DNA from 2 places in the Halomonas elongata DSM 2581 genome. Region 1 is predicted to be linked to the other one. Evidence: predicted binding sites of a transcription regulator. Region 1 holds the regulator's gene; the other holds the start of a gene.
The links. Region 1 encodes sigma-54, which starts transcription at its own class of promoters, with help from an activator protein. Its sites were predicted from a motif close to TGGCACNNNNNTTGCTNT; they were not measured.
Positions count from the first base shown of each region.

Region 1 (3,957 bases):
CGCTCGTCACCTCCCAGGCACAGGCACTCGAGGGCGACGCCAGCGCGCCGATCCAGGTCGAGGCCGATCGCCTGGACCTCGACGACCGGGCCGGCACCGCCGTCTACCAGGGCAACGTGCGCATTCAGCAGGGCAGCATGCTGCTGACCGGCGCACGGGTGGAAATCCGCCGCAACGACGCCGGCCAGCTGTCCCAGGCCATTGCCACCGGCCAGCGCGCCTACATCGAACAGCAACCCGCTCCCGACGAATCCGTGGTACGCGGCTGGGGGCAGCGCATCGTCTACCACGTCGCCGAGCGCCGCATGGAGCTCATCGACCAGGCCGAACTGCACCGGGGCGGCGACACCTTCAACGGTGGCTATCTGGAATACTTCCTCGACCGCCGCGTCGTCCAGGCACGCTCTGCCGCCGAGGGCGTCGAAGGCAACCAGCGAGTACGCATGACCCTGGAGCCCGAGAAGCAGGATTCTCAATGAAGACACTCCATGCACGCCACCTGGCAAAGAGCTACAAGGGCCGCCGCGTGGTCCACGACATCAGCCTGGAGATCGATCAGGGCCGCATCATCGGCCTGCTCGGCCCCAACGGGGCCGGCAAGACCACGTCCTTCTACATGATCGTGGGGCTGGTTCGTGCCGATGCCGGGCAAGTCGCCATCGGTGACCGGGACCTGTCCGGCGCCGCCATGCACGAGCGCGCCCGCGCCGGCATCGGCTACCTGCCTCAGGAAGCCTCGATCTTTCGCAAGCTCAGCGTGGCCGACAACATCATGGCCATCCTCGAGACCCGCAAGGATCTCGATCGAGCCGGCCGTCGCGCCCAACTGGAATCGCTGCTGGAAGACTTCCACATCACTCACATCCGCAACAACGCCGGCATGAGCCTGTCCGGTGGCGAACGTCGTCGAGTGGAAATCGCCCGCGCCCTGGCCACCGAACCCGACTTCATTCTCCTGGACGAACCCTTCGCGGGCGTGGATCCCATTTCCGTCGGCGAAATCAAGGGTATCATCCGCCAGCTCAAGGCCCGCGGCATCGGCGTGCTGATCACCGACCACAACGTCCGCGAGACCCTCGATATCTGCGACGGCGCCTACATCGTCGGCGACGGCCAGATCATCGCCGAGGGCAACGCCGAGGCGATCCTCGCCAACCAGCAGGTGCGCGATGTCTATCTGGGACAGGACTTCCGACTCTGATCCATGCCGGTCACTGTCCGGCATGGCGCCCCTCACCCATCTTTCCCCAGTCTGTCTGATCACAACAAGCTGATATAAGGAATGCTTTATCGCCAAGGCACGAAAATTGCCAATGGCATGATAATTGCTTGAACAAGGGCTTGCATGCGCCGCGACAGCGGACTAGGGTGGGGTTTTCTCGCACGTTGAGCGGATCTCTTTTCCTATGGCCATGAAGGCTTCCCTGCAACTGCGGCTCGGCACCCAGCTCACTATGACACCTCAGCTGCAGCAGGCCATTGCCCTGCTGCAGCTTTCCACCCTCGACCTGCGCCAGGAAGTCCAGCAGGCCCTGGAATCCAACCCCATGCTGGAGCTCGACGAGGACTTCGGCGAGCTGGCGGTCGGCGAGACGGCCGAGGACGACTGGGCCAGCGAGATTCCCGATGAACTGACCGTCGACAGCGACTGGTCCGACACCTATCAGGACGCCGGCCTGGGAAGCCTGAGCGGCTCGGGCAGCGGCGAGGCCCCCGATTTCGAACGCCAGGCAGCCGGCCAGAGCCTGCAGGGTCACCTGGCCTGGCAGTTGGCCATGAGCGGCCTCGAGGAACGTGCCTCGCGTATCGCCGAAAGCCTGATCGATGCGGTGAACGACGACGGCTACCTGGACCAGCCCCTGGACGACATCCGCGAGGGCCTGCGCGACCAAGGGCTGGAGGGACCGTCCAGCCGCGAGGTCGAAGCCGTACTGCTGCGCGTACAGCAATTCGAACCCACCGGCGTCTTCGCTCGCGACCTGCGGGAATGCCTGATGCTGCAACTCGCCGCCCTGCCCCAGGACACCCCCTGGCTTCCACAGGCCCGGCGCCTGGCCCGCCAGTTTCTCGAGGCCCTGGCCGGTGATGACCGACGCCTGCTGAAACGGCGCCTCGGCCTGGACGACGAAGCCCTCGACGAAGTGATCTCCCTGATCAGAGGACTCGATCCACGCCCGGGCAGCACCTTCGCCAGCGGCAGCGACGACTATGTCATCCCCGATCTCATCGCCCGGCGCGACGAACAGGGCTGGCAGGTCGAGCTCAACCCCGAGGCCATGCCGAGACTGCGCATTCAGCCCGACTACGCCGCCCTGATCCGGCGCGCCGACAAGAGCCAGGACAACCAGTTTCTCAAGGATCACCTGCAGGAAGCGCGCTGGTTGCTCAAGAGCCTGTCCAGCCGCAACGACACCCTGCTGCGGGTCGGCCACGAGATCATGGTCCGCCAGCTGGATTTCCTGGAACACGGCGAGGAGGCCATGAAGCCGCTGATCCTGGCCGATATCGCCCAGGCCGTGGAAATGCACGAATCGACCATCTCGCGGGTGACCACCCAGAAATACATCCACACGCCGCGCGGCGTGTTCGAGCTCAAGTACTTCTTCTCCAGTCATGTCGGCGGTGGCGACGACGCCCATTCCAGCACCGCCATCCGCGCCCGGATCCGCAAGCTCATCCAGGAGGAACCGGCCCGCAAACCGCTCTCCGACAACAAGCTCGTCACCCTGCTCGCCGAGGAAGGCATCGAAGTGGCGCGACGCACCGTGGCCAAGTATCGCGAAGCGATGAACATCCCGTCCTCGAGCCAACGCAAGCGCCTTCGCTGACCTCCCGAACCGGGGCGCGAAAGGCGCTTTACACAGGGGGTTTGCTCGACTCCAAAAAGGGTTACAATCGAGGCACAATCCCAGGAGCAAGGAGCGTGTCATGCAAGTCAACCTCACCGGCCATCATGTGGAATTGACCGACGCCCTGCGTGACTATGTCCAAGAGAAACTCGCGCGCCTCGAACGTCATTACGACAACATCACCACCGTGCAAGTCACGCTCTCCGTGGAGAAGGAACGCCAACAAGCTGCCTGTACCCTGCATGCTGCCGGTGCCGACCTGCATGCCGAAGCAATGGACGGCGACATGTACGCCGCCATCGACGCCCTCGCCGACAAGCTCGATCGCCAGTTGGTGAAACACAAGGAAAAATCCCAGGCGCGCGCCCAGGGCGCCGCCGGCGCACGCTGACCCGTCATGTCTCTGGAAACCATACTGCCCCCCGAGCGCACCCTGTTCGATGTGCCCGGGGGGAGCAAGAAGCGCGTGCTGGAATTCTTCAGCACCTTCATCGCCCAGAACACACCCAGCCTGGATAGCCAGGAGGTCTTCAGCCGTCTGATCGGTCGGGAGCGCCTGGGCAGCACGGGCATCGGGCACGGGGTCGCCATTCCCCATTCCCGCAACCCTCACTGCAAGGCCCCCATCGCCGGCTTCTTGAAGCTCGCCGAACCGATCGACTTCGATGCCGTCGACGGCGACCCCGTCGACCTGGTGTTCGTCCTGCTGGTTCCCGAACAGGCCGACGACGCCCACCTGGCGCTGCTCGGCCAGGTCGCCGCCGTGATGAACGACGCCGACACGCGCAACGCCCTGCGTCGCGCAGACAGCCAACAGGCCCTGCACGAACGGCTCATCGAGGCGATTCGCCGACAGGCATCGGCCGAGCCCAACTGACGCAACCCCAGCGGCCTCGCCCGGCCAGCCTTCGACCAGGAGACCGCCATGCAGATCGTGATCATCAGTGGCCGTTCAGGCTCGGGCAAGTCGATCGCCCTGCAGGCCCTGGAGGATCTCGGCTTCTACGCCATCGACAACCTTCCGGCCATGCTGCTCGGCTCGCTGGCCGAAGAGTTGCGTGATGGCCAGGCACGCAAGTGCATCGCCGTCAGCATCGATGCCCGCAAC
Region 1 covers NC_014532.2:1,070,182-1,074,138, reverse strand. Annotated here, with positions in the region: gene lptA (lipopolysaccharide transport periplasmic protein LptA) at 1-479, shown strand, start outside; gene lptB (LPS export ABC transporter ATP-binding protein) at 476-1,201, shown strand; gene HELO_RS04990 (RNA polymerase factor sigma-54) at 1,407-2,828, shown strand; gene hpf (ribosome hibernation-promoting factor, HPF/YfiA family) at 2,929-3,240, shown strand; gene HELO_RS04980 (PTS sugar transporter subunit IIA) at 3,247-3,726, shown strand; gene rapZ (RNase adapter RapZ) at 3,775-3,957, shown strand, end outside.

Region 2 (3,957 bases), 1.1 Mb from region 1:
ATACAGGGGGAAGGCACTCAGCCGATGATAGAGATCCGCACGGAATCGGCCGGCGTCGGCTTCGGCATTGAGATCGCGGTTGGTGACCGCGATGACCCGCACATCGACCTTGCGCGGCGTCTCGCAACCCAGCGGCTGAATCTCCCCTTCCTGCAGGACGCGCAGCAGCTTGGGCTGAAGCGCCAGGGGCAACTCACCGATCTCGTCGAGCATCAGGGTGCCGCCATCCGCCATCTCGAAATGCCCGCGTCGATCCTCGGTCGCCCCCGAGAAGGCACCTCGCCGATGGCCGAACAACTCGCTTTCGATCAGGCTCTCCGACAAGGCGGCGCAATTGACCTGCACCAATGGCCCTTGATGCCGACGCGAACGACGATGCAGGGCGCGTACCGCCAGTTCCTTGCCAACCCCCGTTTCCCCGTGCAGAAGCACGCTCATGTCGGTGGGCGCCACCAGGTCGATGGCATCGTCGAGCTGACGCATGGCGCGGCTGTTCCAGCGCCAGTTGACCTCGGTGGGCCGATCCTGGGCCAGGGCCTCGTTGAGACGGGTACGCGTGGTTCGCAAGCGCTCGGCCAGGCACAGGCAAGTCCCCAGCAACCGCGCAATGCTCAACAGTTGCTCGTCATCGAGGCCGTCCAGACGCCCGGGCTCGAGCGCGTCCAGCGTCAATAGTCCGATCAGGCGGTCATCGTCGCGCAGCGCAACGCCGAGACAATCGTGAACCTCGCTGAGGTCCTCGTCGATCAAGCCATCGAAGGGGTCCGGCAGCGGGCTGTCATGAGGAAACCGGCATACGCCGGGATGGCTGGCGATCGCCGCGAGCCGGGGATGGTCCTGCAAGGCGAAGTGCCGTCCGCGGACCTCGTCATCGAGGCCCAGCAACGCCACCGGACGCAAGGCGTCCCCGTCCATCACCATCAAGGTGCTGGCATCGGCGGGGAAATCCCCCACCAGGGCCCGCAGCAGGTTGGCCCAGTACATATCGGAGGCCTCTCCCTCCGACAGCCGAGCCAGGAGAGTTCGCAGTGCCTTGAGAAATTCCGTCATTCGTTACCTTCCCCGCTTTCCTGACGACCTTCTCGACGACCTTCTCGACGACTTTCTTGACGACTTCTCCCACTACGGACCAAGGAGAGGTTCAGAGAAGAGCTGTCATAACGACACTCATAGTGTCATATCGACTATTGTCATTGGAACAACACAGGACGGAACCATGATCCCCTCGATGTTTCCTTCTGGAGGAAGGCCAAAAAACTATATTAATAACAGATAGTTGCGAAACCCATGTGGCGAAGTGTCGCAATGACAATAACATGGAACGCGCCTTGCTCATTCATGGTGTCATTCACCATATTCCGGAGAGAGGCTTACGGCCATGCTGACAAGCACCCAGGAACGCATCATCGAAGCGACTGCTCCCGTCGTTGCCGAACATCTCACCACCATCACCCAGCATTTCTATCCCTTGATGTTCGAGCGCTATCCCGAAGTCGCGCCGCTCTTCAACCAGACCCACCAGGCCACTGGCGGCCAACCGCGCGCCCTGGCCAGCTCGGTGCTGGCATATGTCCAGCTACGCAAGAACCCGGCCCAGGCTCGCCATGCCCTGGAAACCGTGGTCAACAAGCACGTATCGCTGGATATCCAACCTGACCAGTATCCGATCGTCGGTGAATGCCTGATGGCCGCCATCGGCGACGTCCTGGGCGAAGCCGTCACCGAAGAGGTCGCCGATGCCTGGGGCGCACTGTATCAGGAGCTGGCCGATCTGCTGATCGACCTAGAGAGCCAACGCTATCGCGAATTCGCCGAGGCCCCCGGCGGCTGGCGCGGAGCCAGGTCCTTCCGTATCGCCGACATCCGTCAGGAAAGCGCCGTCATTCGCTCCTTCGTTCTGGAACCCGAAGATGGCCAGCCCGTTGCCGACTTCCGCCCCGGCCAGTTCATCGGTGTTCGCCTCACTATCGACGACAAGCCGGTCTATCGGCACTACAGCCTGTCGGCCTTCCCCAATGGCCGCAGCTACCGGATCTCCATCAAGCGCGAAGCCGACGGCGTCGTCAGCCGCCATTTCCATGACGTGCTGAACATCGGCGACCGCATCGAGCTGCTGCCACCCGCCGGCGATCTGACCCTGCCGGAAGAAGGACACGACCCGCTCATGCTGCTCAGCGGCGGCGTCGGCCAGACCCCCATGCTGTCGCTGCTGCGCCAGGCCCTGGAACAGGGGCGGCAGGTCGTCTACCTGCATGCGGCGCTGGACGAGGACCATCATGCATTCGGCAACGACGTGCAGGCCCTGGCTCGCGACTATCCCGATCAACTGCGGGTGGTCACCGTCTACGAACAAGCTGACGATGCCAGCCATGTCGACCATATCGGGCGTGTGGACCGTGAGCTGATCGCCCGCTACCTCCCTGCCGGCGCGCCTCACTGCTATTACGTCGGGCCGCAGGGCTTCATGGTCGCCGTCGACCAAATCCTGCAATCCCTGGGGGTTCCCGCAGAACGCCGCCATTTCGAGCACTTCGGGCCCTCGCGCGCGCTCGAGGCCGCCTGACGCCCCACCAGCCTCACCCGGATAGTCGCCACCCGGCGGCTATCCGGCCTCCGCTCGCTTCACAAGCCTCACGACGCCTACAGCGAATGCTCTTCCTTGCGATGCTGCAGAGGCGCCGTGCCGAAGTAGCGCTTATAGTCACGACTGAACTGCGAGACGCTGCGATAGCCCACCGCCAGGGCCGCCTGGTTCACGTTGCAGCTCTTCTGGGCCAGCAGTTGTTGAGCCTTGAGCAGTCGTAATCGCTTCAAGTACTGCAGCGGCGAAGCCTGCACGATTTCCTTGAAATGCTGATGGAAAGTCGACGGGCTCATGTTCGCCTGACGGGCCAGTTCCTCCACCGACACCTCTTCCGCATAGTGGGCATGCAGCCGCGACAGTACCTGGACGATGCGCGAGTAGTGTCCCTGATGCAGCACCAGGGCACGCAGTGCCGGCCCCTGCTGGCCGCGCAGGGCCTCGAACACCACGTCGCGCACGCGCGCCTCTCCCATGGCGGCCGTCTCGGCGGGGTCGTGCAGGCTCCGCAACAAGCGCTCCACCGCCCCATGCATGCCATCGGTCATCGACACCGATGCCATGGGCACCGGCGACGCTTCATTCTTGCCACCTCCATCACGGTCGTCGATACCTTCACCGCTCGCTGTCACCAGCTCGCCGAGCAGCGCCGGCTCGAGATGTACCGCCACGCCCAGCAAGGGAGCCTCCGGGGAAGCATGGGTTTCGCACTCGAACGGCAACGGCAGCGTCTGTACCAGGTATTGACCGGGGCCATAGTGAATCTCCCGATCTCCCAGATAGCCGATCTTGTACCCCTGGGCCACGATGATCAGGCTCGGCTCGTAGATCATCGGCGTACGACCGCTCGGCCGGTGCATGGCCATCAACGACACCGCCGACAGCCGGGTCGGGGTATAACCGTCACCCTCGACCAACGGTGCCAACAGCTCGATGAGTGAACCGGTACTGGCTTGCGTGACATGCATTCTGACGTCCTTCCTCCATGCCGGGGCCCGTCGGGCATTCCCTCGGACCCCATTCATCGAAGCGCGATGCGACTCGTAGAAAATAGCAAAAATGCGAGAGAAACACGGCTTCCTGACGAGACCGCTCCACACCATGATGATGGCTCATCATTTCAGGACGATATGATGGCGGCAAGAGCGCAACCATGACATGGCACGACACCACCTTTCGGAGAAACGGGCAAAAAATCCGGAGAAACGTCGGTCCCCAAGCTCCCTTGCCGCTTCCATAATGCTCCCAACCTCGCACCGCGCGGGGATCACTGACCGACAGGAGAGCCATTCATGAGTCAGACTCGTGCCTATGCGGCCCATGCGGCCGACCAACCTCTGGCCCCTTTCACCTTCGAACGCCGTCAGCCGCGACCG
Region 2 covers NC_014532.2:2,208,667-2,212,623, forward strand. Annotated here, with positions in the region: gene norR (nitric oxide reductase transcriptional regulator NorR) at 1-1,050, opposite strand, end outside; gene hmpA (NO-inducible flavohemoprotein) at 1,379-2,563, shown strand; gene HELO_RS10455 (AraC family transcriptional regulator) at 2,641-3,549, opposite strand; gene HELO_RS10460 (NAD(P)-dependent alcohol dehydrogenase) at 3,874-3,957, shown strand, end outside.
Region 2: a site for sigma-54 is predicted at 1,318-1,335, ahead of hmpA (NO-inducible flavohemoprotein). Genes of this name have one in related genera too.